DNA from 2 places in the Marinomonas epiphytica genome. Region 1 is predicted to be linked to the other one. Evidence: predicted binding sites of a transcription regulator. Region 1 holds the regulator's gene; the other holds the start of a gene.
The links. Region 1 encodes FNR, which switches genes on or off when oxygen is low (the NO sensors DNR and NnrR bind a similar motif). Its sites were predicted from a motif close to TTGATNTANATCAA; they were not measured.
Positions count from the first base shown of each region.

Region 2: a site for FNR is predicted at 3,457-3,470, ahead of ACYVGZ_RS02025 (cytochrome ubiquinol oxidase subunit I). Genes of this name have one in related genera too.

Region 1 is NZ_BAAGVX010000002.1:101,795-118,431, reverse strand. Features, by position in the region: gene ACYVGZ_RS01035 (RecQ family ATP-dependent DNA helicase) at 1-47, shown strand, start outside; gene ACYVGZ_RS01030 (SprT family zinc-dependent metalloprotease) at 34-564, shown strand; gene ttcA (tRNA 2-thiocytidine(32) synthetase TtcA) at 723-1,559, shown strand; gene ACYVGZ_RS01020 (YfaZ family outer membrane protein) at 1,570-2,139, shown strand; gene ACYVGZ_RS01015 (adenine phosphoribosyltransferase) at 2,205-2,747, opposite strand; gene fnr (fumarate/nitrate reduction transcriptional regulator Fnr) at 2,779-3,531, opposite strand; gene ACYVGZ_RS01005 (alpha/beta family hydrolase) at 3,821-4,408, shown strand; gene tusA (sulfurtransferase TusA) at 4,419-4,652, shown strand; gene ACYVGZ_RS00995 (CBS domain-containing protein) at 4,680-5,270, opposite strand; gene ACYVGZ_RS00990 (hypothetical protein) at 5,312-5,608, opposite strand; gene ACYVGZ_RS00985 (MaoC family dehydratase) at 5,751-6,167, opposite strand; gene ACYVGZ_RS00980 (S49 family peptidase) at 6,281-7,291, shown strand; gene ACYVGZ_RS00975 (hypothetical protein) at 7,355-8,119, shown strand; gene prmB (50S ribosomal protein L3 N(5)-glutamine methyltransferase) at 8,159-9,067, shown strand; gene aroC (chorismate synthase) at 9,075-10,172, shown strand; gene yjjX (inosine/xanthosine triphosphatase) at 10,235-10,783, shown strand; gene yjjG (pyrimidine 5'-nucleotidase) at 10,795-11,475, shown strand; gene ACYVGZ_RS00950 (MFS transporter) at 11,687-12,850, opposite strand; gene ACYVGZ_RS00945 (NAD(P)/FAD-dependent oxidoreductase) at 12,961-14,253, opposite strand; gene ACYVGZ_RS00940 (YaiI/YqxD family protein) at 14,327-14,776, opposite strand; gene ACYVGZ_RS00935 (electron transfer flavoprotein-ubiquinone oxidoreductase) at 14,890-16,533, opposite strand; gene ACYVGZ_RS00930 (acyl-CoA dehydrogenase) at 16,563-16,637, opposite strand, start outside.
Region 2 is NZ_BAAGVX010000004.1:14,697-28,255, forward strand. Features, by position in the region: gene ACYVGZ_RS02015 (sigma-54-dependent transcriptional regulator) at 51-1,418, opposite strand; gene ACYVGZ_RS02020 (ATP-binding protein) at 1,408-3,309, opposite strand; gene ACYVGZ_RS02025 (cytochrome ubiquinol oxidase subunit I) at 3,660-5,066, shown strand; gene cydB (cytochrome d ubiquinol oxidase subunit II) at 5,066-6,079, shown strand; gene ACYVGZ_RS02035 (aspartate/glutamate racemase family protein) at 6,335-7,033, opposite strand; gene ACYVGZ_RS02040 (Na+/H+ antiporter NhaC family protein) at 7,043-8,446, opposite strand; gene ACYVGZ_RS02045 (helix-turn-helix domain-containing protein) at 8,667-9,473, shown strand; gene ACYVGZ_RS02050 (SDR family NAD(P)-dependent oxidoreductase) at 9,724-10,488, shown strand; gene ACYVGZ_RS02055 (RbsD/FucU family protein) at 10,553-10,987, shown strand; gene ACYVGZ_RS02060 (O-acetylhomoserine aminocarboxypropyltransferase/cysteine synthase family protein) at 11,079-12,356, shown strand; gene ACYVGZ_RS02065 (ion transporter) at 12,401-13,231, opposite strand.

The DNA.
Region 1 (16,637 bases):
TGGAATCCATCATAGTTAGGGCGGTGACAAATAATGAATCGCGCTGAACCATTACAGATTCCTTTAGAAGAAGTTACTAGGCTGATTGAAACAAAGGTGGCCAGTTGTTTTGATCAAGCCGATGATTTTTTCAAAGGGCGTTTTCGTCGTCCTACAGTTAGTTTAAAACAAAGAGGGCGGGCTGCTGGCACGGCTTATCTGCATACAAACCAAGTGCGTTTCAATCTTTTTATGTTTCAGCAAAGTCCAGAAAAATTTTTGGCGGAAGTGGTTCCCCATGAAGTCGCTCATATTATTGTTTATCAAATATATGGCTCAGGAGTTTCCCCTCACGGTCAAGAATGGCGCGCGGTAATGAAGAAGGTGTTTGATTTAACGCCAGCTAGAACTCATGATTTCGATGTGCCGCCACCTAAGCAAAGCTTCACCTATCAGTGTGGCTGCCAAACTCATCTATTCACAAAAAGGCGTCATAATTACGCCCTTCAGGGACGTCAGTACATCTGTAAAAAGTGCAAACAGCCCCTGGTTCAACTTACCGAGAGTCAGAACAGAAGCGCTTAAACCTAACACGGTTAGCTATATCAAATGAAATAGTAAGAAAGCTAGGAGCAAGATTCGAATTTACAGCTTCTTTAATGGCTCGGCCTGCATTTTTAATGCGATGTGCTCCTGCTTATAGTAAAATAGTCGCATTTAATTTAACTCGCGTAAGAAATTTAATGGATCTTTCAACACAACCTAAAGCCAAACTTGAGCTTAACAAGTTACAGAAACGCCTTCGTCGTTTAACAGGGCAAGCTATCTCCGAATTCAATATGATAGAGGATGGCGATAAAGTCATGGTATGTTTATCTGGCGGTAAAGATTCATATACCATGCTAGATATTTTACGAAACCTTCAAGCAAGTGCGCCGATTGACTTCACTATTGTGGCGGTTAATCTAGATCAAAAACAACCAGGCTTCCCTGAGCATGTACTGCCTGAGTACCTCGAAAGTATTGGTGTTGATTACCATATTTTAGAACGTGACACTTATAGCATTGTTAAAGAGGTAGTACCTGAAGGTAAAACCACTTGTGGTTTATGCTCTCGCTTAAGACGTGGCTCGCTATATGGTTTTGCTGAAGAAATTGGGGCAACTAAAATCGCCTTAGGCCATCATAGAGACGACATACTCGAGACCTTCTTTTTGAATATGTTTTTTGGTGGCAAACTAAAATCCATGCCTCCCAAGCTACTAAGTGATGATGGTAAGCACGTTGTTATCCGCCCTTTGGCTTTCTGTAAAGAATCCGATATAGAAGCTTTCGCAATCGCAAAGGGCTACCCAATCATTCCATGCAACCTATGTGGCTCTCAAGAAAACTTACAACGCCAGGTTGCAAAAGATATGTTACAGCAATGGGAAAAAGACTATCCGGGTCGTACGGATACCATGTTCACAGCCTTGAAAAATGTTGTACCATCTCACTTAGCTGATACAGAATTGTTCGATTTTAAAAGCCTTACTCAGTCTGACGAGGCTTTTAACAAATTAAATATTATTTCATTATAGGATGAAGGAAATGGCAAATTTATATAAAGCCCTTGTTTTGGGTGTTGGTGTTTTAGGAGCGTCTTTTACCTATGCGTCTAATGCCAGCATTAATATGACAAACGATCGTATCAATGGTAATGCCAATATTAATTTAGGAAGCTTTACTGCTAGCGCTGGCGGTACCTATGATGAAGATGCTGATGCAAGTACCTTTTATGTTGGTTTAGGCGTTGAAGACTCAGAAGGGGGCAGTGGTCCTTTACAAGCAGGTATCGGCACACGCTTTTATGTTATTGATACAAATACGGAAGATGATGACAACGATCTTGCTTTAGCTCTTGGTTTAGGTGGTTGGTATCGTTATACGCTACCTCAAGCAAACCGTTTGAGCATATATGGCTCAGCGTATTACTCCCCTGAAATTTTGTCTATCACCAATCTACATCACACTTACACTTATGAGTTGCGCGGTGAGTACATGACGATGCGTAATGCACGTGCTTTTATTCGCTACGGTAAAACAGTTATTGTCTTTGATGATGGTGGTCATAAAGAACTGAATACAGGGCTTTCTGTTGGTGCTAGTGTCGATTTTTAATTCCTAAATGAGACATAAAAAAAGGTGGCTAATTTAGCCACCTTTTTTTATACAAAGGGATGTATTTATTCGCCTTCATACGCGCATAAGCTAAACACAGGAATATTAGCTGCACGTAGTTTTTCACTACCATCAAGGTCGGGTAAATCAATGATTGCAGCCACTTCTTTAATGTTTGCACCTTGGCCAGTTAACAAGCTTATCGCTGCAAATAATGTACCACCAGTCGCAATGAGGTCATCAAATAGTAAAATATTTGCACCTTCGCTAACGGCGCCTTCTTGAATTTCTAATTCTGCTTCACCGTATTCTAATTGGTAAGATTCAGAAATTGTTTTACCTGGTAACTTACCTTTTTTGCGAATCAGAATAAGAGGTTTTTGCAGCTCATAGGCTAATACTGCTGCAACTAGAAAACCACGGGCGTCGATGCATGCAATATGGGTAATATCCGCGTCTATGTATCTGTGTATATAGGCATCAACCACCATTCTCATGCCTTTTGGATCACTAAAGATTGGGGTTATATCTCTAAAGCTGATACCATCTTTTGGCCAGTCTTCAACGGTTTTGATTAATGACTTAATATAGAAATCATCGTAGATCATAGTGTAATAGTGCCTTTAATAAGTGTCATTTTTACGGCATTTTAGCACATTCGTCTGTGATACCCACGAGTTTTTGGATTTTTGCCAATTCAATAATGGCAATCTCTTTACCTTCGACCTTAATTAAGCCTTGTTTGTGAAAACGAGTGATAACGCGGCTGACGGTTTCAACCGCTAAACCAAGGTAGTTGCCTATTTCATTTCGAGACATAGATAAGCGAAAAGAAGTGGCAGAATAGCCTCTTTGTTCAAAACGATTAGATAGGTTCAGTAAAAAAGAAGCAACTTTTTCTTCTGCATTTTTTTTACCTAAAAGGACCATCATTAATTGGTCATCACAAATCTTACGACTCATGAGTTTAAATATTTGGCGTTTTAATGAAGGTATACTGGAAGATAAGCTTTCTAAACGATCAAATGGAATCTCGCACACCGCAGTGCTTTCTAGCGCCTTAGCAGAAACAGGATAAATATCCTTATCAATGCCACTCAGGCCAACTAGCTCACTGGGACAGTAAAATCCTGTTATTTGCTCTTCACCCGCATCGGTCAGTTTAAAGGTTTTGATCGTGCCTGTGCGAACGGCGTAAATAGACTCAAAGGATTCACCTTGTTGAAAGAGTATTTCGCCTTTTTTTAGCGATTTTTTACGTTCTATAATCTCTTCAAGCAGGCTAATGTCTTCTCCAGCAAGAGCAATAGGGAGGCATAAAGAGCTCAAACTGCAATTTTGACATTGAGAATGAAGGTGATTGTGAGGCTTTGACGAACCTGCAAATGACATTGCATTTCTCCGTTAAACTTGTGCGGATTAAATGGCTAAATCGATAGCCTATTATTAGCGATACTAATGATAAGCTAGTGTACAATATTACACCTAGACAGGGCTATCAATATGCTTAAAGACTTTTGCTTTTATGTATTTTGTCTTACAAAACAATAATTTACTAAAATCCGTTATCTCTCTAGAAATTTTGCTCAATACCGCAAAAACTGGCTTTAAGTCTTAAGAAAAGACTTGAACAGTCATGTTAGAATAGATTTTTTTAATCTTTACTTGGTATCTCTCGCTCATGGCAAATCTAGTTAAACTCTCACATGGTGCAGGCGTTGGCCACCTTAGCGAAAGCTTGCGGCTGTTAACAACCGCCTTACGAGATCACTCTTTTGAGGTTGTGCCTTATACTTTTGATTACATGAAAGAGCAGGAGCTGACCGGTAAAAAGCGTCCTCCTAATAAATTCGACAGCTTGGTTGAAGAGTGGCAAAGCAATCTAATCAAGGAAGATGACGAGAACTACATTCTAGCAGGCAAGTCTATGGGGGGAAGGGTGGCGACACAGCTTACCCATCTCTCTAGTGTGAAAGGTGTTATTTGCTTCGGTTTTCCATTTTACCCAGCTGGCAAACAGGAAAAGCACCGATTATCATTTCTTGAAAACATGGAATGCCCTTGTTTAATAATTCAGGGAACCAGAGACACAATGGGGAACTTCGATTGGGTAAATTCTCAAAGCCTTCCTAAAAATGTAGAAGTGGTATGGGTTGATGGGGCTGACCACGATTTCAAGCGCCTTAAAAAGCACAATAAAAGCATAGAAGAAACCATGTCTGAACTGGCAATTACTGTTCACGAATGGGTCAAGAAAACCTTTAAATAAGTTGAGTAAAATGAATCATAACGAAATTTTAGATGCAAAAGGGCTTTACTGCCCTGAACCTGTGATGATGTTGCATGTGAAGATACGGGAATTGGCTCCTGGAGAAGTGCTCAAGGTTCTGGCAACTGACCCCTCTACCACGAGAGATATCGCCAAGTTTTGTAACTTTTTAGGGCATTCATTGGTTCAGCAAGAAGAAGCGGATGGGGTTTACTGTTATTGGATTCAAAAAAAAGAGGCTTGATCAGCCTCTTTTCTAGATTGAACTCAATTAAGCGACCTTTTGTCTGTCTCGTGTGATATAGCCTTCATTCACCTTTTTATAAACGGCAGCAAAACTTGATGAGCCAACATTAATGTCGATTTTTAATCTTCTCGCAATGTCGTTAGATGAGATTAAGCCGCAAATTTGTTTGCTATCTTCATCAATGATAAGCAGATGTTGAAATTGATTATTTTTTTGACTAAAAAGTAATGATTCAATATCGGATTTACGCAAAGAGGTGTAAGAGAGCGCCAGTAGATCCTCTTTATTGCGCATTAAGTCAGCAACTAAAATGTCTGCTCTTGCAACACCTTGCGCTACTTTCTTCACAAAAGCCTCATCGCTTAAATCTTTCAGACTGATGATGCCTTCAAAGCGATTATTGGCATCCACCACTACCTTCATTCGAACGTGCTCTTTTCGCATTAAACGAACTAATTCTTCTGCACGGGTATTGGACTCAATGAGCCTAGGAGCAACGGTTTTAAAATCGGTAAAGACCGATAAAGCAGAGCTGTATAAATCAGTATTTTCAACAAGTACAGGAAAAGTCAGTTCATTAGTATTTTTAGTAGAAACATAAGTTAGCGTTTTCATAAGAAAATCCTTTAATATCAATTGAAATTAATAACAACGAATTAACTGAAAACGATTGGTGGAGCTCTAGCTTGTTGGGTATTTGAGGTATTACTTGGCTTAAAGTAAGGCCAGTATAATGCTGCATTAGCAGTCTTTAGAATGCTACTGGATGAGTAATCTATGGGAATTAATGAAGGTTCGTCACCTTCAACATCTGTAGAGGGAAGCTCGAGTAGGAGTTGAGGTGCGGCATTGTCCAGCCAGTTTGGCTGATCAATCTTATCAAAGCTTGTTGCTTGGAGGCTGGATGAAAGGGCGCTTATCAATAGAACAAGCAATAACGCACTTAATCTCATGTTGCCCCCTTTGTCTCTATCTTTTAAACATACTCAATAATATAGGCTCATCCATAAGAAAAGCCTAGACCTATTTTCCATATGCTTAACATTTGCACGCTAAATCCAGAATGTTACAAACTATGCATCTAATGATATTGGTCTAACCAGGGATCATGATGGTTGCTTCACCCGTTACTACGATTTTGCCTTCACATTCACAAACGGTTTTTAGGGTGACTCTACGGCGGCGCTCGTTAATATCAGAAACAGTCACTCGTGTTGTCACTTCCTGACCAATATAAACGGGTGCCCTGAATTTTAAACTTTGATCAAGATAGATACAGCCAGGCCCAGGTAATTTAGTGCCTATGACGGCAGAAATAAAACCGGCGGTAAGCATGCCATGGGCGATAGGTTTTTCAAAACTAGTGTTGGCAGCGTAGTCTTCGTCTAGGTGTACAGGGTTGCAATCACCTGTGACCTGAGCAAAGAGCTGCACATCGTCTTGGCTTACAATACGAGTTAGCTCAGCACTTTGATCTAGGGTTAATTCATTGAGTTGTATACTCTTTGTCATGCTAGTTCCTTATTAATAATTTGCCTCTATGTTACACTTTTAAGCCATTTTACTTAAGCAGATTAAAGGGAAACTGCCTTTTAAATCTTTTTCCCTATCAGTAGGATCCGGTAATGAGTTGGACAGAGCAAGAAGATCAATTACAAGCAGACAAAACAGCAAACGAACAAACTTCAAAAGAGATGCTAGCAACACCTGAGGCGGATCAGTCAAAGCTGTGGCAATTACTGGAAGATACGCTCAAGGATAGTATTGTCGAAAAACGTCGTGCACGGCGCTGGAAGATTTTCTTTAGACTGTCTTTAATGGTCATCATAGTTGCCGCTTTGATTGGTGGTTTCCTTGCCCAAGACCTTGATGAGTTTGTTGATGCGACACCTTCTGTTGCGGTGATTCCTATGCGAGGAGTCATTGGTTCTGAGCAAGATATAGACTCAACGGAGTATGTGCAAATCATTAACGAGGCTTACAACAATCCGTACACCCAAGGCGTGTTGATTCAGCTTAACAGTCCAGGGGGTAGCCCTGTACATTCTGGCATTCTTTATGATGCCATTTCAGAAAAAAGGGCAATGTTCCCAACTATACCTGTCATCGTGATAGTCGAAGACATGGCAGCTTCTGGTGGTTACTACATTGCCTCTGCAGCAGACGAAATTTACGCCAATCAGGCCAGTTTGGTCGGTTCTATCGGTGTTGTGTCTGCAGGGTTTGATTTTACAGGCTTGCTTGATAAAGCCGGAGTTGAGCGACGAATATTCACCGCTGGGCGCAATAAGGCTTTTTTAGACCCTTTTAGTGCCTTAACGGATGAAGCAAAAGAAAAATGGCAGAGTGTTTTAGATGAGACGCATCAGCAATTTATTGCGGCTGTGAAGTCAGGAAGGGGCGACAGATTAACGATCGACGAAGATGTGTTCTCTGGCCTCGTGTTTACAGGCAATGCCGCTGTATCAAACGGTTTGATTGATGGTATTTCCAATACTAATAAGCTATTGCAAGAGCGCTTTAATACAACAAACACTGTTGTTTACCAACCTTATGAAGAATCTTGGCGTTCTTTTGCTAAAGAGTTGGGCGTTGAGTTAATGGACAGCTTTTTGCTCAAGCAGAGTTTGCACTAGCGATTAAGTAACAATAAAATAATTAAGATACTTTATTTATTTAAATTACATTTGGAATTTTCAATGGCGCGTAAAGCTAATATTTCAAAAGAAGAGATACATCAAGCTTGTTGGGAGTTATTAGAAAAAAACACCTTCCCCAATATTCCTAGATTAGCTAACTACTTTGTAGAATTGGATGGTCGTAAATGTTCCAACACCACCTTCATGAATGCCATTGCAGAATGGGAGGAAGAATATAAGCTCCAACAGCAACACGAACTTGCTGAGCTTGAAGGCTTATTAACACCTTCTATAGAGCGCTTTAATCGAGAAGTGACGAAACTGATTGGGACACTTTTAGAAGAGAAGGAACGTGATCTTGAGCAAACACAACTCCTTAAGCAACAAGCTACCCATACAGGTCAGCTTTCATTGGCGAGTGCCTTATGTGAACTTCAAGAAAGTTATGAGTATCTCCAAGAGAAACATCTCATCGCAGAACAACAGCTCAAACAACGTACTCTTGAGCATCAACAAGCCGAACAGAAAGCTAATGATGCATTAAATCAAAATCGTGTTTTATCCCGTCAACTTGAACAAGCGGATGAGCAAATTAAAAAGTTGAATCTGTCAAACAGTCAGTATCAATTTGACCTCGCAAAGCAAGACCACAAAATTCAATCGCAGCAATCTGAATTAAGTGAAAAAAAACGACTCATTAGCACGTTAGAAGAAAAATTAGAGCAAGTTAAGAAGTCCGATAATGAGGCTTTTAATGACAAACTGAATGATATACAGAATCAATTGCTGGATCTCAAGCGTAGCAATAGAGGATCAGAACAATAATGGGTATAATGCGCAAACCTTTGAGAGACATGAGTTAATATGAGCCGCTCGCAAACCGCAATTAAGGATTTAATATCCATTAAAGATTTCCTTCGCTGGACTTATTCGCGTTTCAACCAAGCTGAACTTTTCTACGGCCATGGCACTGATAACCCTTGGGATGAAGCCATACACCTCGTGTTAGGAGGTTTAAAGTTACCTCTGGATTTCGACCGGGATATGTTAGATTGCCGGCTGACGCATAATGAAAAGAAACAGTTATTAAAATTAGTTGAGCGGCGCATCAAAGAGCGCCAACCTTTACCTTATTTATTAGGTGAGGCTTGGTTCATGGGACTTAAATTCAAAGTAACTCAAGACACCTTGATACCTCGTAGCCCCATTATGGCTTTAATCGACAGTGAGTTCTCTCCTTGGCTCAATCACTACCCAGCTCATATTCTTGATATGTGTACAGGCAGTGGTTGTATCGGGATTGCTACTGCATTAATGTTTGAAGATGCTCAAGTAGATCTTACAGACATAAGCACGGCCGCACTGGACGTAGCACAGCAAAATGTAGAGTATCACCAGCTGGCGGATCGAGTAGATTGCATCGAGTCTGACATGTTTGCAAACTTAACCGAGAAAAAATACGATCTAATTATCTGCAACCCTCCTTATGTTGACCAAGCAGACTATCAAGAAGCCCCTGCAGAGTTCCATAACGAGCCTCAATTGGCATTAACCTCTGGCTTTGATGGATTAGATTTTACTCGCCGCTTTTTAACACAAGCTGCACACCACTTAACTGACAATGGCATTGTGGTTTATGAAGTAGGCAACAGTGAAGTAGCATTACAAGCTGCATACCCTCAGGTTGAATTTATGTGGGTAGAATTAGAAGCGGGCGGAAATGGGGTGTTCGTTTTAACCAAAGAACAATTAAATGCATTAATAGAAGAGTAGACACACTATGTCTGGCAACACATTTGGAACTATCTTTCGTGTGACCACGTTTGGCGAAAGCCACGGTTTAGCTTTGGGAGCCATTGTAGATGGTTGCCCGCCAGGAATTGAAATCAGTGAAGCGGACTTACAAAAAGACCTGGATTTAAGAAAGCCTGGCACCTCTAAGCATACAACACAGCGCCGTGAACCTGATGAAGTAAAAATCCTATCTGGCGTTTTTGAAGGCAAAACAACCGGCACACCGATTGGCCTGTTAATCGAAAACAAAGATCAGAGATCGAGAGACTACGGAAATATCGCAGACACTTTCCGACCAGCCCACGCAGATTATACTTACGACCAAAAATATGGCTTTCGGGATTATCGCGGCGGTGGCCGTTCTTCTGCCCGTGAAACAGCCATGCGAGTTGCAGCTGGAGCAATTGCTAAAAAATATTTAAAGCAAACTTTCGGCATTGAAATACAAGGTTACCTATCTCAGTTAGGCCCAATCAAACTGGAAGTGAAAGACCTTAGCCAGGTTTATGAAAACAGCTTTTTCAGCCCAGATCCTGATGCTATCCCTGAACTAGAAAGCTATATGACAGCCCTTCGCCGTGAAGGGAACTCCATTGGTGCCAAGATCACCGTGATTGCCCGCAATGTTATGCCGGGACTTGGTGAGCCGGTATTTGACCGCCTTGATGCAGATATTGCTAAAGCGATGATGAGCATCAACGCTGTTAAAGGGGTAGAAATTGGTGATGGCTTTGATGTCATTGAGCAAAAGGGCAGCGAACACCGTGATGAAATGACTCCAGAAGGTTATTTGTCTAATCATGCTGGCGGCATCTTAGGTGGCATTTCTTCAGGCCAAGACATTGTCGTTAATATGGCACTGAAACCAACTTCCAGTATTACAATACCTGGTAAGAGTATTGACCGTTCAGGACAACCCATTGAAGTCATTACCAAAGGCCGTCATGACCCATGTGTGGGTATTCGCGCCACACCGATTGCGGAAGCAATGCTGGCACTAACCTTGGTGGATCATCTAATGCGCCACAGAGCTCAAAATGCCGAAGTGTCGTGTCCCACGCCGGTTATTAATAGCCAAAGATAAAGCCTAATACGGTTACTTAAAATGCCACTTTTTAGTGGCATTTTCTATTTTAAGAGTGAATTATGACCCAAATCATTAGAGTCTGTGTGGGCTCCCTGAACCCAGTGAAAATAAACGCAGCGAAAGAGGCTTTTAGCACCTTGTTTGAAGGTAAGAAAGTCATTACCCAAGGCATGCACGCTCCTTCCAACGTTGCAGAACAACCTATGTCGGCAGAGGAAACAAAACAAGGGGCAATCAATAGAGCTTGGCATTGCCAAAACTCAGATGAGCAAACACAATTTGATTTCTACGTTGCCATGGAAGCAGGTGTAGATTGCGAAGAAAAGGGCGCTTATACCTTTGCCTATATGGCCATCATTGATCAGAACGAGCAATTGTCAATTGGTCGAACCGCCAGCTTGCCGTTGCCTATTAGCATCTATCAGCGCCTTAAATCTGGTGAAGAATTAGGGCCAGTAATGGACGATGTATTCGGCACAGACAATATTAAACAAAAAGGCGGCGCGATTGGTTTATTTACAAATAACCATGCTACAAGGGGCTCCATTTATCAGCAAGCCATGATTCTGGCGTTAGCGCCTTATTTACATCCTGAACATTATTTATGAGTAACTATAATATGAAGTATAAATGGATTCTTTTTGATGCCGATGAAACCTTGTTTCATTTTGATAATTTTCAGGGCATGAAACACATGATGAAGGATTATGGAATTGATTTCACACAGGCCGATTTTGAACAATATCAGCGAGTAAATAAGCCGTTATGGGTTCAATATCAAAACGGTAAAATTGGCGCAAAAGAATTACAGACACAAAGATTCAGCGAATGGGCCAAAAAACTCGGTACAGATGAACTGAGTTTAAACAGCGCATTTTTAAATGCAATGGCAGAAATTTGTGAGCCCATTGAAGGCGCAAAAAACTTACTAGAGTATTTACAAGAGCAACAAGTCAACATTGGCATCATTACCAACGGCTTTGAACAACTGCAAGAGATACGACTGAACAAAACAAATTTCGGCCAATACATCGATATTCTAGTTATTTCTGAGCTCGTTGGTTTTGCCAAACCCGATCAACGAATCTTTGAATTTGCTTTGAGCAAAATGGGACAAGTAACTGCAGAGCAAATACTAATGGTTGGTGATACTTTAGAGTCCGATATATTAGGGGGCAATCAAATGCAATTTGATACTTGCTGGCTCAATGCGAAAGACAGACTGAATGACAGCGAAATAAAACCAACAATAGAAGTGACACACCTGGATCAACTAAGAGAATGGTTAACTCAGCATTAATAAAAACGCCGTTGTAGTGCAGCGGTTTCACTCTTACTATTTCCGATAAATGTTATTATCGGAAATATAGTGTATATTAGCTAATTGCAAAGTTTCTTCCCATGTTTCCTAGTTTTTATCTAAAAACCGCTATAAGAAACCCATTGCTATGCTTAAGCAAGTTTCATTGCAGCTCCGCATGGTACAGAGCTGCAAAACAAAACCTATCAGTCTAAGCTGTTACCTCTGTTGGTCGTTTCAATTTATTAATCCAGACCATGATTAAACCAATCAAGGATAACGCCGCTGCCGTAGCTGGAATCCAACTAAAGCTAAAACCGAGACTTATCACTAAGCCTCCAAGTGCAGCACCCAATGCATTTCCAAGGTTAAAGGCACCAATGTTCACAGATGATGCTAGGCTTGGCGCTGCAGCTGCGATCTTCATCACTTGCATCTGCAATGGCGGTCCACTGCCAAAAATCACTGTTCCCCAAGCGAGTATGGTTATGCATGCTCCAACAAAGCTGGTTGCCGTAAAGCTAAACAAAAGTAACACCACCACTTGCAGGGTTAAAAATACGAATAAAGCTAAATCTGGCGATTTATCAGTTACTTTACCACTTATGAAGTTCCCTAGCGTAAACCCTATGCCAGTTAGCATTAACATAATGGCAATGCCGTTATCACTGGTATTAGCCAAAGTTTGCATTATAGGCGCAATGTAACTGTATAAAGTGAACATAGAGCCTGCGCACATCACTGTGGTCGCGAAGGCTCTCAACGCATCCGGCTGCATGATAACCTTAAGTTCACTTCTTACATCTACTTTGTCTGCTCGCGGCATGCTTGGTAGGCTTTTCTGTAGTCCTAGCATGGCAACCACACCTAACACGGCTGTCACAGCAAAGGCCATACGCCAATCAAACGTTTGCCCTATCCATGTGGTGATTGGCACGCCAATAATATTGGCGATAGTAAGCCCCAATAAAATAGCGGCCACTGCAGAGCCCTTTTTATGATAAGGAGCAAGATTCATCGCCACGACCGCACCAATACCAAAAAAAGCACCATGCGATAAACTGGTGATAACCCGAGACACCATTAGAGTTTCATAGTTGAATGACAAAGCAGAAACGGTGTTGCCGACCACAAAAATAACCATTAACGCCAATAATGCGGTCTTATGACTATAACGATTCAAAAATAGCGTTACGACCGGCGCTCCAACCATAACACCAACGGCATACGCACTGATGATTAGACCTGCCGCAGGAATGGAGACATTCACGCCATCCGCTATAACAGGTAGTAGGCCCATGGGCATAAATTCTGTTGTTCCTAAACCAAATGTTCCTAAGGCGAGAGCAAAAATCCCCCACTGATAAGCAAGCATAATATTCCTTAAAAAAATAAAATAAAAAAGCGCTTCAAAATGAGCGCTTTTAGGTAAATCAGCATTGACCTAAGGTTAACTAGCGTCAAGCTTGGGTAAAAATCATTAAATTAATGAAGTTTTAGTTTCGGCTTCACCACTTTGCCAATTTTTTGTGCCGCCATGATAACACTGGCTTTCAGCCAACCATGGATGGCGATCAAATGAAGACGGTACAAAGAAATGTAGACAAAGCGAGCTATACGCCCTTCTATAAACATAGAACGGCTGGTTAAGTTCCCCATGAGGCTTCCGACTGTACTGTAAGTACTTAAGTTTACCAAGGAGCCATAATCTTTATACTGATACTCTTTTAGAGGCTCACTTCTGAACGATGCTTTAATATTGCTAAATACTAAACTCGCCATTTGGTGGGCGGACTGAGCTCTTGGAGGGACAAAGGTGCCATCTGGCTGTTTACAAGCGCAACAATCGCCAATCACATAAATGTCTTCAAATTGCGGTGTCTGTAAAGTACCACTTACCAGAATCTGATTGTTTCTGGTGGTTTCCAGGCCTTCAATGTCTGCCACAAAGTTTGGTGCTTTTACTCCAGCAGCCCATATCATAAGGTCTGCTTGAATCTCTTGGCCTTCATCAGCCGTTGCAAAACCACCATCAAATGCCTTTGTAACACGGGTATTTTGCTTAATACTAACCCCTAAACGACTGAGCTCTTTACTGGCCAAGGCGGCAATTCGTTCTGGTAAAGCGGGTAAAATTCTTGGTCCAGCTTCAATAAGTTCTATTTGCACTCGCTTGCCTGACATTTCTGGCATGCCATAGGCCTTGAGTAAATCGGCAACGTGGAAAAGCTCGGCGGATAACTCCACCCCTGTGGCACCGCCCCCAACAATGGCTATTTTCAGTTTTTCTTCAGCCCCAGCCTGATGCACGCGCATAAAGTGTTTTAGTAGAGCCTGTTGGAAACGTTCAGCTTGTTTATGAGAGTCCAAGAAGTAACAGTGCTGAGCAACGCCAGGTGTGCCGAAATCATTACTAATGCTTCCAACGGCCATGATGAGAATATCATAATGAACCTTACGTTCAGGTAAAATGACATGATCCATGTCGTCAGTCAGGGCTTCAAGGGTTAACGCTTTCTCTTTCGGGTCAACATCAATCAGGTTGCCAAGTTGGAACTGGTAATGATGCTTAGCAGAGTGTGCACGATAGTTTAATCCATCGTTATTAATGTCCAACGAGCCTGTCGCTACTTCATGTAAAAGCGGCTTCCAGATATGCGTTTGGCTGCGATCTATCAGAATGACCTCAGCTTGTTTGTTCTTACCGAACCCATGGCCTAGTTTAGTAACCAGTTCTAAACCACCGGCACCACCGCCTACCACAACAATTTTTTTCATATTGATACCCATAAACTTAAATATTCAGAAAAGTACTCAATGAGCGCTTTTCTCAATACTCAAGTTATGAGGTCTATTTTCTTCGTTTAGCTAAAAGTTTATCAAGGGTGTTAGCGAATGCCATACGATCTTGTTGGCTGAAACTAGCAGGGCCTGAGGTCTGTACACCAGAAGATCGTAACTCTTCCATAAAATCACGCATGTTTAAACGCTGTCGAATGTTTTCACGGGTGTACAACTCACCTCTTGGGTTTATTGCGATGGCGCCTTTTTCAATGCTATCGGCCGCTAGTGGAATGTCCGCCGTAATAACAATGTCTTCGGAATCTAATTCATCTACTATGTAGTTATCAGCAACGTCAAAACCAGACGAAACAACACGACGTTCGATCCATTTTGAAGGTGGGATTGAGATAGCTTGATTTGCTACAAGAATACAGGGAATTTCAACACGCTCGGCGGCTTTAAATAGAATGTTTTTGATCACATTTGGACAAGCGTCTGCATCAACCCATAATCGCATGACAATACCTCAGATTCGAAAGGTCTATTATCAAACATGGAGCTCACTAAATCCAGACTTGAATGGACAAAGGGGGCAATAAAGCCCCCTATCAATCTTAAGTTTCTTATTGGTTACATGTTTGGGTAATTTGGCCCACCTGCACCTTCTGGCGTCACCCAAGTGATGTTTTGTGCCGGGTCCTTAATGTCACAGGTCTTGCAATGCAGGCAGTTTTGGCTATTGATTTGAAAGTTATGCTCCCCTTCCTGCTCAACAACTTCATACACTCCTGCTGGGCAGTATCTTTGAGCAGGTTCATCAAACTTGGGTAAGTTCGATCGAATCGGTGTATCGAGGTCTTTCAGTTGTAAGTGACACGGTTGGTCTTCTTCATGGTTAGTATTGGATAAAAACACTGAAGACAAACGATCAAAGCTTAATAAACCATCAGGCTTAGGGTAACTTGGTTTAGCATGGTCTGCAGCCGGTTCAAGGGTTGCATAATCTGGGGTTTCATCCTTAAAGGTAAAGGGTAGCCCCCCTGAAAATAGGTTTTGATCAAGCCAGTTGTAAGCGCCACCCCAAAATGTGCCTAAGCTGTGCATTACAGGGACAAAATTACGTGCTTGCTTAAGCTCTTTACCTAAACTCGATTGCGCGACTCTGTCATTGAATACCTGCAAATCTCTTTGTTCCGTTAACAGGTTTTCTAACACTGTATCGGCGGCTAATATGCCACTTTTCATTGCTGTGTGAGTACCTTTAATTTTTGCAGGGTTAAGGGTACCTGCATCACAACCGATGAGTAGCCCACCAGGGAAAGACATTTTAGGCAAAGATGCCCAGCCTCCTTTAGCAATAGCACGAGCACCATAGGCGACGCGTTTGGCTCCTTGTAAGTGCTGAGCAATTAATGGGTGATGTTTATAGCGCTGGAATTCTTCATAAGGGCTAAGGTGTGGGTTTTTGTAGTTTAAGTCGACAATCAACCCAACCACTACTTGGTTATTTTCTAAGTGATATAAAAAGCCACCACCGCCCGCTTCTTTACTTAAGGGCCAGCCAGCCGTATGTATTACAGTGCCTGGTTTACTGTTCTCGGCAGGCACATCCCATAGCTCTTTAATGCCTAGGCCATAATGTTGCACAGCAGAATCTTTGTCGAGTTCATAACGCGCCATCAGCTCTTTACCAAGGTGGCCACGGCACCCCTCGGCAAATAAAGTGTATTTGGCCTTTAAAATCATGCCTGGCATGTAGCCGTCTTTCTCTGAACCGTCTGCCCCTACCCCCATATCGCCGGTGATAATACCTTCAACTTCACCGGCTTCATTATAGGCAATTTGGGCTGCTGCGAATCCTGGGAATACTTCTACCCCCAAGCCCTCAGCTTGTTCAGCAAGCCAACGAGTTAAATTACCCAGGCTAATAATATAGTTGCCTTCATTATGAAGAGTTTTTGGCACCATCCAGTTCGCCATTTGTTTGCTGCTTTGTTCGGACGATAACCAGTGCAACTGGTCGCTGTTAACTTGTGTGGTTAAAGGCGCACCCATTGCTTGCCAATCTGGAAAGAGTTCTGCCAAGGCGGTGGTTTCCACTACGGCACCAGATAAAATATGGGCGCCAATTTCTGAACCTTTTTCCACCAAGCAGACACTAATTTCTTGTTCGTTTTGTTGCGCTTTTTGCATGATACGACATGCAGCTGATAGCCCCGCAGGTCCACCACCTACAATGACTACATCAAACTCCATTACTTCTCTGTCTATCATAACAATGTACTCCGTTCTTATTTTTTCTTTTAATCTCGTGCAAAGCTCGCTGCATTCAATTGTGTTACCGAATTTTGGCCTTCTTCAATAGCAAGAATGAAGCC
Region 2 (13,559 bases), on a different contig from region 1:
CCTTTCTAGCCCACCAAATCAAACGCGCCTTTCTAGCAACCCAAACTTAATCACAACCCATATCTTTCTATTTTCTTGATCAACCCTTGCCGTGAAATACCGAGTTGTTTGGCGGCTTGGGTGCGGTTTCCTTGGTGAGTTTCTAAGGCGTTTTGTATGAGTCGTATTTCTAAATCTCGTACTTGCTCATCAAGTGTTGCGTCGTTTATGGGTAAACCGTTAATCGGTTGAGCTTTGCTGAACGCTTTATCATTAGGGTAAAGCAGCTGAATGTCTTCCAGAGTAATGCGCCCTGTAGGGCAAATAGAGGCAGCACTTTCTAGGGTGTTTTTCAGTTCTCGTACATTGCCAAGCCATGTTTGCTCTCGAAACCATTGAGTGACTTCTGGCGTCAGCTCAAGCGTTTTAGATTGTTGTGCTTGTATTTTCATAAGAAAGGCTTGCAGCAATACTGGAATGTCTTCCAAGCGTTCTGATAAGGCTTGGGTTTCAATGTTCACGCCTTTGATTCGGTAATACAGATCTTCCCGAAAACTGCCCTCTTCTACTTTAGCTAGTAAATCTGCATTGGTGGCAGAAACAACCCGAATGTCGATGTGTTTTTGCTCTCGCCCGCCCACAGGAAAAAAGGTGCCTTCTTGTAATACTCGAAGTAGTTTTACCTGCATAGGCAAGGGCATCTCGCCAATTTCATCAAGGAATAAGGTGCCGCCATCCGCAAGGCTCAACAAGCCTATTTTGTCTTTTTCCGCGCCAGTAAAGGCGCCTTTTACGTAGCCAAAGAGTTCACTTTCCAATAAGTCCGCGGGAATCGCCCCACAGTGAACCGAGATAAACGCCTTGCTGGCTCTGTGGCTCAAGTCGTGCAGGGTACGTGAAATCACCTCTTTCCCTGTTCCTGATGGTCCCGTGACCAAAACACGCACATCGGTCGGTGCAATGCGCTCAATCAAAGCACGAATTTTTTGTGAACTTGCGGAGTGCCCAATATAAGACCCTGCGCCTTGGGGTTGTTGTGTGGAGTTTTTGAGTTGTGAGAGTTCTCGTTCTAGGGTGGTCTTGGTAATGGCACGGCGCACCACAACAGCCAGTAGATCTGGATCAACCGGTTTTGCAATGAAATCCCATGCACCTAACTCAATGGCTTTCAAGGCCAATTCTCGCTCAGCATTACCTGTAATAATAATGACTGGACGCCCTTCAAATTCAGGGATCGCATTTAGCGTCACTTGAGGGTCAAAATGCGGTGGCATGGATAAATCCAGCAAGACTAAATCCGCATCAAAGTGCCTAATCACCTCACGAGCCTCTTCTAAACTCCCAGCCGCTTTGACATGGTAATCCTGCTTTGCCAACCAACGTCCAGCCAATTCTCGGAACGCAGGTTCGTCATCCACCAGTAAAATTTTATTCTGCATGCTGCTGTACCTGCTTATGCTCTTGTGTTTGTTGATTCGGTAAAACAATTTCAAAGGTCACCGGCCAATCCGTATCGGTACGGTGATAAATACGCCCACCATGAGCATCAATGATTCGGCGCACAATCGCCAAGCCCAAACCGCTACCGCCAGCACGCTTGCTCACAAAGGGCTGAAATATGGTCTCACTGTCTAATGAATCATCAATCGCTGGGCCATTATTCTGCACCTGAATCACACACTGCCCAGCTTGTTGTTGAGCGCAAATACTAAGCTGACTTGCCTCTTGATTTCTAAGGAATGACATTGCGTTATCAATCAGGTTAATAAACACCTGTTGTACACGTTGGTAATCCACTTCTAGCTCTAGCTCGGGCTTAATATCGACCTGTACCTGAGTATCACCTAGTTGCGATTGCGCTAACACACTGTTCACCAAAGCGGCCAAGGGCGTTAGATTTGGTTGCAATATTAAGTTGCCGGAGTACACCAACATATCACTGACCAAGCGATCAGCCCTTTGCAATTGAGTTTGAATATAACGGCGTGTTTCTTCCGGCGCTTCATGAGCCGCCATAGCAATAATGTTAAGCGGATTACGTAATTCATGAGCCATAGCGGCAGACAGACCACCCAGCTCTACAAGATGCTGTTCATCCAGTCGTTTACGTTCTGCGGCAGCCAAGGCAAGAGACCGATCCAGCAAGCCACAGTTGTTCGCATAAAGTGAAGCAAACACTTCCGCGGTTAAACGCATTCCCGGGCTGGCGTCTTCCCAACCGATCAAGGTAAAACGCCAACCGTTTTGATCTTGTGCCAGTGTGATAGCCAAATCACTTTTTGTTGTTTGGCGACTAAACGGCATTTTAATCTGAACCGTGCGACGAATTTGTTCCGACAACAGACCTTCACCAATAGAAATAAGAGCAGGCCAATCTTGGGCTTCTTTTAAACGGCTTGACCAGTTTTCCAACACTTGCTCATTCAACATGGCGCCTGGGTAAATCAAACGAGAAATTAACCGATTCAAAGGCTGGTAAATCACAGCAGTCGTCACTAAAAGAAGCAAAGAGTAAAGCCACAATTGCCAGCTTGGAACGTCTGCTAGGGCTTGCAAGCCCAGCCGCCCAGACACCACACTGATGACGGCAATCAGACACAAAACCACCAGCATCATGGCGAGCCACAGCAAAGCCCGATTCGCAAACGCATTCACCGATAGAATTTGATAACGCACCACGCCATAAACCAGCAGTAACAAATAGCTTGGCAACAGCAACATAGGATAAGGAAACCAACTCATCCCAAAGGATGGAAACACAAAGCTGGTGGCTAGCAACAAGCCCCAAGCGCCCACCCCAAACATGGCTAGGATAGAACGCTTTTTATTGCCCGAATGGCGATACCAGCCAAAGAGTAAAACCCCGTGAGCCAAGACCCCTACCAAAACGGTATACGCAAGATTCCCTGCACCTGCATCGGTAAAAACGAAAAAAGAACGTGCGTCGAATGCACCTATAGCATCGCCCGCGCCAATCCACCAGCTATGCAACACAACAGCAGAACTGATGGCGTAAAACCAAGGTAACGCCTTATGAAGTCGGTCGAGCATGGCTTCTTTTGCGGCTCCAGTGTTCACAAACACAATGGCGAAATGCAGGAAGAAGGTCGGCATGAGGGGGTTGGCAAGAATAATGTGTATGCCAAGGTTTTCAAAACCTTGAAACAAGGCAACGTGACCAAAGCACCAAATCGCCATCATGATGGCAAAGCCTGCTAAGGCTTGTAAATCACCTTGCTTTTTCGCTCGCCATAAAAGCCAAACCGCGACCAATATGCCGCAGACACTGGACACTAACATGGCAATTTCAAACATCAATGAAAGGGTCAAACTGTAAACCTCGTTTACACCAAAAATAAGTCAGAATCGTAAACTTCTTTTACAATATACGCAAAGGTAAATTTTATTCTTTAAAAATCAACAAGATAAAAGCATCAATAAACTGGCCTCTCGTTTGCTATAAACCTTATTAATACATTGACCTATATCATCCTTTCACTTCTTAATGGGGCAGACATTATGAACATGAGTTTTTTTCTCACGGAAGCCATCGCGCTTTTTAGTATTGTGGGCTTGGCAGTTTTTCCTTTGGCGTTTCAACAGATGCGCACCATCGCCATCAAGAACGACGAATAACCATCAATTGTCTTTTTAACGTTCAACTTTTACTAGGAATGGTTATGGATCTCGACGTCGCTATTTTGTCTCGTATTCAATTCGCCTTTACGGTGAGTTTCCACATCATCTTTCCCAGCATCACGATTGGTCTTGCGACCTTAATTGCAATCTGGGAAGGCTTGTGGCTGAAAACACACAATCCGTACTACCTTCAATTGGCCAAGTTTTGGATCAAGCCTTTTGCCATCACCTTCGGCATGGGCGTGGTGTCTGGCATTGTCTTGTCTTATGAATTTGGCACCAATTTTTCTAAATTCTCTGAAATGACTGGGGCGATTCTAGGGCCTCTCATGGCATACGAAGTGCTCACCGCCTTCTTTATGGAAGCAGGTTTTCTTGGTGTTATGCTGTTTGGTTGGCAACGCGTTGGTCGTAAACTGCATTTCTTTTCGACCATTGTGGTCATGGTCGGCACTTGGATTTCCGCTTTTTGGATCATAGTGGCAAATTCTTGGATGCAAACACCCGCGGGCTACAAAATCGTCGATGGCAAGTTTGAAGTAGAAAGCTGGATGGCGATCATTTTCAACCCTTCCATGCCCTATCGATTTACCCACATGTTAATGGCGGCGTTTATCACGGCAACCTTCGTTGTGGCAGGTATTTGTGCATATTACCTGTTGAAAAAACAGCATATACCGTTCGCTAAGAAAGGCTTATCCATGTGCATGTGGTTCGCTTTAGTACTTACTCCTTTACAAGCTTGGGTTGGCGACATGCACGGTTTGAACGTGCAAGAACATCAACCCACTAAACTTGCAGCTATGGAAGGCATTTGGCCGGAAAAAGAAGCCAATGTGCCATTGCTGTTATTTGCCATGCCCAACATGGAAGCCGAATCCAACGACTACGAAGTGGGCATTCCCAACCTTGGTAGCTTGATTCTCACGCACTCTTGGGATGGTGAAGTACAAGGCTTAAAAGCGGTTCCACCTGAAGACAGACCAAATGTGCCTTTGGTGTTTTGGTCATTTCGTATCATGGTAGGCATTGGCTTTGGCATGCTTGGCATTGCGGTATTGGCTTTACTATTACGCCGCAAAGACCGCTTGTTTGAAAACAAACCTTTCCTCGCTTTAGTCAGCTTATTTACACCAGCAGGCGTGATTGCGGTGCTGGCGGGTTGGTATGTTGTGGAAATCGGTAGGCAACCTTGGATCGTCTACGATTTGGTCCGCACATCCGAAATAGTGTCACCACTACCCGCAGAACGCGTGTTATTTACCTTAATCGCCTTCGTGGTGATTTACACCCTGCTGTTTGGTGTTTACCTTTACTTCATGAGGAAGTTGATCAAGAAAGGCCCCCCAAGTATGGCAGCGTTAGAGCAGCAATTAATTGGTATGAAAGCTCCAGGGTATGCCTTAGCTTGGGTTAAGACACTACAGAATAAAGAAGGAGAGCAATAATGGATTTGGCTTTTTTCTATTTCCTCGTTTTAGGCTTCGCCATTTTTATGTATGTCCTACTAGACGGCTTTGATCTAGGCATTGGCATTCTCTACCCCTGGTTTAATCAGGATGGCGAACGAGACCATTTAATGCGCTCTATTTCACACGTTTGGGATGGCAATGAAACCTGGCTAGTGTTTGGTGGCGTCATCTTATTTGCGGCGTTTCCAGCGGCCTATGGTGATATTCTTTCTATTTTTTACCTGCCCATTATGCTGATGCTGTTTGCCTTAATTTTCCGTGGTGTGGCTTTTGAGTATCGCTTTAAATCCGACACCTCTCGACCTTATTGGGATTTAGCCTTCAGCTCAGGCTCCGCCATTGCAGCCTTTTGCCAAGGCTTATTGCTAGGCTCTTTGGTACAAGGTGTACCGTTAGACACCAGTAGTGTGTCTAGCTTGCACTGGTTAACACCCTTTTCTATTTTAACAGGCTTTGCCGTAATGGCAGGGTATGCCTTGCTGGCCGCGTGTTACTTGTTTATGAAGAGCCGTGGAAGGATTCAACAACATGCGGCGCATTTGGGTAAACGCCTTTTGGTCTTAACCGTTTTGGCAATGATTGCCGTTAGTTTATGGACAGTGATCAATGAAGTAGAAATCCGTGAACGCTGGTTCAGTGGGTACAACTTACTATTTTTATCGCCTTTACCTACTCTCACCGTGATTGCCGCTATTTATGTGTGGAAAGACCTAAATGCGCATACACCACACCATGATCACGCCAAGGAAAGTCGCCCTTTTTGGTGTGCTTCAGCTCTTTTCTTGTTGGGGTTTGCAGGCTTGGTTGTAGGGTTATTTCCCTACCTCATTCCTAGACAATTAACCTTTGTGGACGCCGCTTCGCCAGATTCAAGCTTGCTGTTCCTATTACCTGGCGTGTGTATTTTCGTCCCGCTGATTTGTGCTTATACCATTTGGGGCTATCGTGTTTTCTCAGGAAAAGTAGAAGACTATCAGGAGGGGTATTAGCATGCCGTCTATCTTTCGGCGCCAAACATGGCGGAATAAATGCCAGTCGCTAAAGTCATGGCAATGGTTTGTGCTCTTGTATCTGCTCGGTTTTGTCAGTTTAGTTGGTATGTCCTACCTACTTAAACTTGGTTTCAAGGTGTTACCGTAAGGTTGTAATCGCAAACCTTATCCACAAGAAAAGGGCGTAGTATTCGCTTCGCCCTTTTTCATTTTCATACTTAACCTAGCTAAATAGGCTTTATCAAAAGCGTTCTATGCTAAGGACAACGCCACCATTTCTTCAGCCACCAGCTCCGTCACATCCATCAATTGCTTTTGAGTTTTTATCGGAATAAGTGGTAACTCAGTACACGCCAGCAATACCACATCGGCATCAAGTTCATTCACCAACTTAGAAAAACGCGCCACTATATCAGCCGGTTCGCCGCCGTAGGTTTTCACATCATAAATAAGTTGGTGTAAACCGCTGTCTTCCTTAGGTACTTCTACCTCTACCACTTCTTTAAGTTGACTATAGGGTGACCAAATACCAAGATTGGTCACTGAATCAGAACCTAATAAAGCGACTTTAGTATAACCTTCCGCCAGTATTTTATGCTTTAGAACATCACCGAAAGATACTAGCTTTGCATCCAACCCCAAGGCTTCAAGTTGTGGCTGATAATAGTTAAGGGTATTACAGGCAATGGCGTAGTAATCCACTTCTTGCGACAGTTGTTGCGCCACCCTTGCTAGATTTTGCCAAACTATGGCATCGTTCTTTTCTAGCTCCATGGAAAGGCCAAGCTGAGGCTCAGAGATAATACTTACCCTTGGTGCATCTAAGTCTCCCTGAAAGGCCCCTTGCAGCATATGTTTATTCGCGGCAAGAATCTTTTGCCACATATCCACACCCGCTTCAGGACCAGAACCTGTGATAATGCCTAATTTTGCTCGATTTACTTGCTTCATCACTGACTGCTACTTCCCTGCCGCTTGTTGATCATCCACAAAGCTGCGACCCCAGCCCGTAACAATGGATACACTCATCACCACCAACAAGACCCAGGCGTATAGAATCCAAGGTGTCATTTCTATTGGGCTTAACGCTGGTACACCCGCGAAGGATTCCGCAGCTTTTGCAGACAAACCTGACGCAAACAACAAGGCTGCGGACCAAGGTAGTGAGTACACTAAAGTACAAGCCATACTGTCGATAATATTGGCGCGACGGTAAGGGTGCAGCTTAAAGCGCTCGCCCACAGGTTTGGCATAGGACAAACCGACTGCAAGGATTGCTGGTGCGTTAATGCTCATCACCGCCGATAGGAATAGGGATAAACCAGCGGAAGAAGCCTCGGCACCACGCGGGGTTTTAACATAGCTTTTCAAGCCTTCAATAAGCTTGTCGCTACCACCACCATCCAGCATGATTCGAATGCCGCCCGCTAGCAGTAATACCAGAATAGATAAGTCTGACATCCAACCCGCCACGCCGTTAATCAAGGCGCCGTTTTCGACCGATAAAAAGCCATCAAATGTATTTAAGCCAGTCACCACGGCCACCAACATGCCTAATAATATGCCGACCGTTGTCGCAAAGATTACATCGCCCTTTTGCATAGCGACATAAATAGCCGCAAAGGCAGGGATCAACATAAACAGACCTTTCGGATCCATATGTTCAGCCAGCACTTCATAAGGCACATCCGCTGAAACGCCAGAACGAGTAAGACTAAAGATCACAAGTAATACTAGAGTAACCACCCCAGCAGTCGCTGAGTATTTGAGACGAGAACGTACCACACCGCCAATATCCGTGCCTTGGCTGGCAGCCGACGATATAGTGGTATCCGAAATAGGAGCTAAGTTATCACCAAAAGCACCACCCCCAACAATCGCTCCTGCCATCAGCAAAGGGTCTGCGCCGAGTAAAACGCCTGCTGGATAAAGTACGCCCATACCTGCTGCAATTGTTCCGAACCCCGTACCTGCAGCTGTTGCAAATAATGCACTAGCAATAAAGCTCACCACGACAAACGCTGTACCTGTCGCTCCTGTGTGATACGCAGCCCACAGCACGCCATCGACCAAACCTGAAGAACGTAAAACGGTGGCAAAAATACCAGCAAAGATCCAAGCTGCCACAGGCGCAATGGCCACTTTACTGGCCATACCCTTCATGATGGTTTCGGCATATAAAGACTTATCTTTGGCAAACAAGAAGGTCAATAACAAGCCTGCTAATATGCCAACCCACATACCTTGTATCGTGGCTTCCTCAAGCGCTGTGGCCACATAAATCGCCACACTGACAAAACTAATGATGGGTAAAAACGACAGCCAAGGGCCACCGTAAAACTTTAACTCTGATTTTGACTCCATACTTTTTCCTCTTTCTGTTCTTGCATTAATAAAAAGCGTTACAGCAGGAATTGAGAACCTCAGCTGTTTTTTTAGTTAATCAAATGAAGAAAAGAAGAAACATTTGCCAATTGAAGCCAAACTGGCGCATATTGGCGCACTTTTTACGCCTATTTGCATCTTTGTTTCAAGCGACCTGCCTTGATATGCTTAACATTAGACATTTTTCTTAAGGCCGACTATGAATCAAGACATCGCGTTAAATTTACGACTTTTATGTAGTTACTATAAATCTATTAGTGAAGTCTGCGAGCGTCTTGGTATAAGTCGATCACAATTTAACCGCTATTTGAATGGCCGACATCGACCTGCAGCCAATACCTTAAGGAAGATCTGTGAGTTTTTTAATGTGGCAGAGCATGAGTTACAACTACCACACGCCCACTTTCGCCTATTAGTACAAGGCACTCCGCCAAGGGAAAGTAGTCCTGCAAATCAAGTTGCTCAGCATTTAGCTCACCTAGATAACAAGTCCAGTGAGGAGCTAGAGAAGTACGTAGGCTTTTACTATGAGTACTATTACTCTATGAGTAGCCCAGGCAAGATTTTAAAATCATTAGTAAATTTTACTAAACAAGGTCACCAAATACTCTACCAAAGGACTGAGCGATTAACGGATAAAAGCGGGAATGAGAGATACCACTGCAAATATTTAGGCATTGCTCATTATTTATCAGACCGTATTTTTATGATGGATTATGAGTCACTAACTATGAATGAGATAACCCAAACCATTTTATACCCTGAATTTAAGAATCGCATTCGCATGCTGCATGGTTTACGAATGGGGGTTTCATCAGACGACGACAGAATGCCATGTAGTTCAAGAGTCGTAATGGAATACTTAGGTGAGAAGGTATCTGTAAAGCAAGCTTTATCTTCATGCCAGCTATACGACCCAAGCACTTCTGAAATTCATCCCTCCATCATAGAGCTAGTTAATAATAAGGGAAATAACGAGCACTGGCAGTTTCGTGCAAAGAATTAGCTACTACACGAATTGCCTTTCCCTAGCAAAAGGCCATGAACAATAGAGCTCTCTTATGGTTCCCTTACCATTATTATGACCTCCTATACCTTAAAGCTGATCATGAGTGGGCTACCGGATTAGCCATTTCAAATGCGGCTCAGCAACGCCTGATTTGTGTTCGACTACTTAACCCATAAAGGCGTTTGAGCTGGATAACAAGGATTTTTTATAATATTGTATTATCAAAATAAAGATAACGAGGGATACAATGAATTCTAAACTAGCAGGCAAAAACATACTCATTACCGCTGGCGCGCAAGGAATTGGCGAGGCCATCACTAAACACCTAGTTGATAGTGGTGCTAATGTCGCTGTGCATTATTTTTCCAGCTCAGACACCGCCAACGAACTGGTTAAATACGCTCAAAGCAAAGGTCAAAATGGGGTTGCACTAAGCGGCGACCTTACCGATGAGAACCAAGCAGAACAACTGGTGAAAGACACAGTAGAGCAATTAGGCAGCCTAGACATTCTCATTAACAATGCAGGCTCATTAGTAGCACGCCGCCATTTGAACGAAATGGACGCCGAGTTTTGGCACAAAGTCATGGACATCAATATGACTTCTATGATGTTTGTTACCCGTGCCGCAGCACCATTTTTAGCTCAGAACGAAAACAGTAGTATCGTTAACTTAGCATCTTTAGCTGGCCGTAAAGGGGGTCACCCTGGCTCATTGGTTTATTCAACCAGTAAAGGTGCTATTCTTACTTTTACACGCGCTTTGTCGTCTGAACTGGGTGCGCAAGGAATACGTGTTAATGCCGTTGCTCCGGGCTTGATCTTAGGAACGTCATTCCACAATACTCACACAACAAAAGAATCTGCCGACGCAACCACTGCCAGCATCCCTATTCAACGAGCAGGCACACCCGACGACGTTGCTCGCGCGGTCACTTATTTAGCATCTGAATACGATGGCTTCATTACTGGTGCAACGCTAGACATAAACGGCGGCGTTTTCAATATGTAACCAACCTTTAAAGACTAAAAGCGGTATTTCGCTTTTAGTCTTCTTACCTATTAACGAGATCCCCATGCTAACCACTCCAATTATACACCCTAGCATTTTAGAAGCGCTGGCCAAGTCTGGCCATTATGCACAGGTCGTCATTGCCGATGCCAATTTAGCGGCAGGTGCTATGCAAGGTCCCAATGCCACGACCGTGTTTCTTAATTTTCGCCCAGGCCTACTTGATGCTGTGACCGTTTTAGAAGGGCTACTGGAAATTTGCCCGGTACAAAGTGCTACCTTGATGGAAAAACCCGCCCAAGCCAATGCTGAAATTCACCAAACTTATCAAGCACTCATGCCAGACATTGAGTGGAATGAATTAGAACGTTGGGACTTCTACGACAAAATTCGTGACCCAGCTACTACCTTGATCATCCAAACTGGGGAACAAAGACGCTTTGCTAATATCATTCTCACGGTGGGCGTGGTGAAAATGGCAGAAGAGAATCACTTCTAACAACTTGAATAAGAATAATTTTAAACTTGCCCCCAAGCTTTGTAATATGAGCGTTACCATAACAACATTAACAAGAACTGGACTCTGAATTATGAAACTTGAATCTCTTGCGTTACATCACGGATACAAATCGGAAGAAACCACCAAAGCCGCTGCTGTGCCTATTTATCAAACAACATCCTATACGTTTGATGACACACAGCATGGTGCAGATTTATTCGACTTAAAAGTACCCGGCAACATTTATACTCGTATCATGAACCCCACCACAGATGTGCTTGAGCAGCGCATTGCTGCTATGGAAGGGGGTATTGCGGGGTTAGGTGTCGCATCAGGCATGGCGGCAATTACCTATGCCCTAGAATGTATTTGTGATGTGGGTTCAAATTTCATTAGTACCAGTCAGCTTTATGGGGGTACTTACAATCTATTTGCCCATAGCTTTCCTCGCCGCGGTATAGAAGCCAGAATGGTATCTGCGGATGACTTTGCCGGTTTTGAAGCAGCCATAGACGAGAACACTCGTGCTATCTTTTGTGAGTCTATTGGCAACCCAGCAGGTAATGTTGTCGACATTGAAGCCTTGGCAGCCATTGCTGAAAAGCACGGTCTACCATTAATTGTAGATAACACAGTGGCGACTCCCTTTTTATGCCGCCCAATTGAACTGGGTGCTCATATCGTGGTGCACTCACTAACCAAATACATTGCCGGCCATGGCACCACTGTGGGTGGCATCATTGTCGATTCTGGCAAGTTCGATTGGGTCGCGAACAAAGAACGTTTCCCTATGTTGAATGAGCCAGACCCGTCCTACCATGACGTGGTTTATACCGAAGCATTAGGAGCAGCTGCTTACATTGGCCGCTGCCGTGTGGTGCCGTTACGCAACACAGGTTCTGCCCTATCGCCTCATAGCGCCTTCTTGATTATGCAAGGGTTAGAAACGCTCGGCTTACGTATGGAACGCCATTGTCAGAACGCAGAAAAGCTGGCTGCTTACTTACAGCAACATGAAAAAGTAAGCTGGGTAAACTACGCCGCCTTACCTGAAAGCCCATACAAAGCACTCAGTGAGCGTATTACCAGTGGTAAAGCATCTGGCGTATTGAGTTTTGGCATTAAAGGTGGGCTTGCTGCAGGCACACAATTTATCGATGCCCTAGAAATGATCTTACGCTTGGTGAACATTGGCGATGCTAAATCCTTGGCTTGCCATCCAGCCTCCACGACTCACCGTCAGCTGAATGAAGAAGAATTGAGTAAAGCAGGGGTCAGCAAAGACCTGATTCGTATTTCAGTGGGAATTGAAAATATCGACGACATCATCGCTGATATTAGCCAAGCCCTAGACAAAGTAAGCGTTTAAGGAAACACCCCTAGGTCACTCTGGCCTAGGGGCTCTCTCATCTTTTAACTGTCCTTATCTTCTTTTTTATCTAGCTGGGCTTGCAAGCTCTGAATTTGTTGCTGCATTGCAGTAAGGCTCGCCATTAATTCAGCATGGTTGTTTTCTTGCACATCGTGTTCTTTGGCCGCTGTTTCTTGGGTCATGACATCCAGTACCACACCCACCATCATGTTTAGAAACACAAAGGCTGTTAAGAAAATAAACACTAAGTAAAATGCCCAGCTCATGGGGTAAACTTCCATGGTTTCATACATTACATCGGTCCAGTCTTCAAACGTGGCGACTCGGAACAAGGTCAGCATAGAAACGGCAATATCCCCCCAAAGGGTTTCATTAACTCGTTCAAAAAAAATAGAGCCCACCGCAGCGAAGATGTAAAAAATGATAAACATCAGCAGGGCGATATAACCCATTTTAGGGATCGCTTTGAGTAATGCGTTAATTAAGAAGCGTAAATCAGGGATAATGGAAACAAGCCGTAAGACCCGAAAAACTCGCAATAAACGAGCCACGAGAATCATCTCGGTATCTGACACTGGCACCAAACTGCCAATTACGATTACCGTATCGAAAATGTTCCAAGGGTCTTTAAAAAAGCGCAGTTTGTCGTCGCATGCGATGAACCTTAAACTGATTTCCACCAGAAAAAACAGGGTAATAAAGTTATCTAGATAATTGATCGCCAGCTCTACGCCATCGGGTAATGGGTAAGTTTTAGCACCCACGGTTAACGCCGCAATGATGATAATACTGATAATAAAACCCTGAAACCACACGCTGCGTTCAACGCGCTTCATCACATTAAAAAGACGGCTCGAATGCGTCGTTTCCATTTGCTAAACACCTAATTGTCACAATCTACAAGAAAGCGACATATTAAGTGGCTCAAGGGAATAAGAAAAGCCTTAATAATTGTAATCATTGGGGTAAGAGTAAAGTCACTGTAACAACAAGCCCATGAGCTCGGGTTTATAAACTCCTAGCTTCTAAACCAATTTATCCCAACAACATAATTAGAATTAGGCAAAAAACGCCAGATGTGTGCTTCCGAGCAAGAATTTTAGATAACCGAAATAAAATTAGCTCGTACCGCACCTAGTTGTAGGAATAGAGTTCGCTATACACTCGCTCTTCACATCGAAGGATAGCCTCCTATTTAAG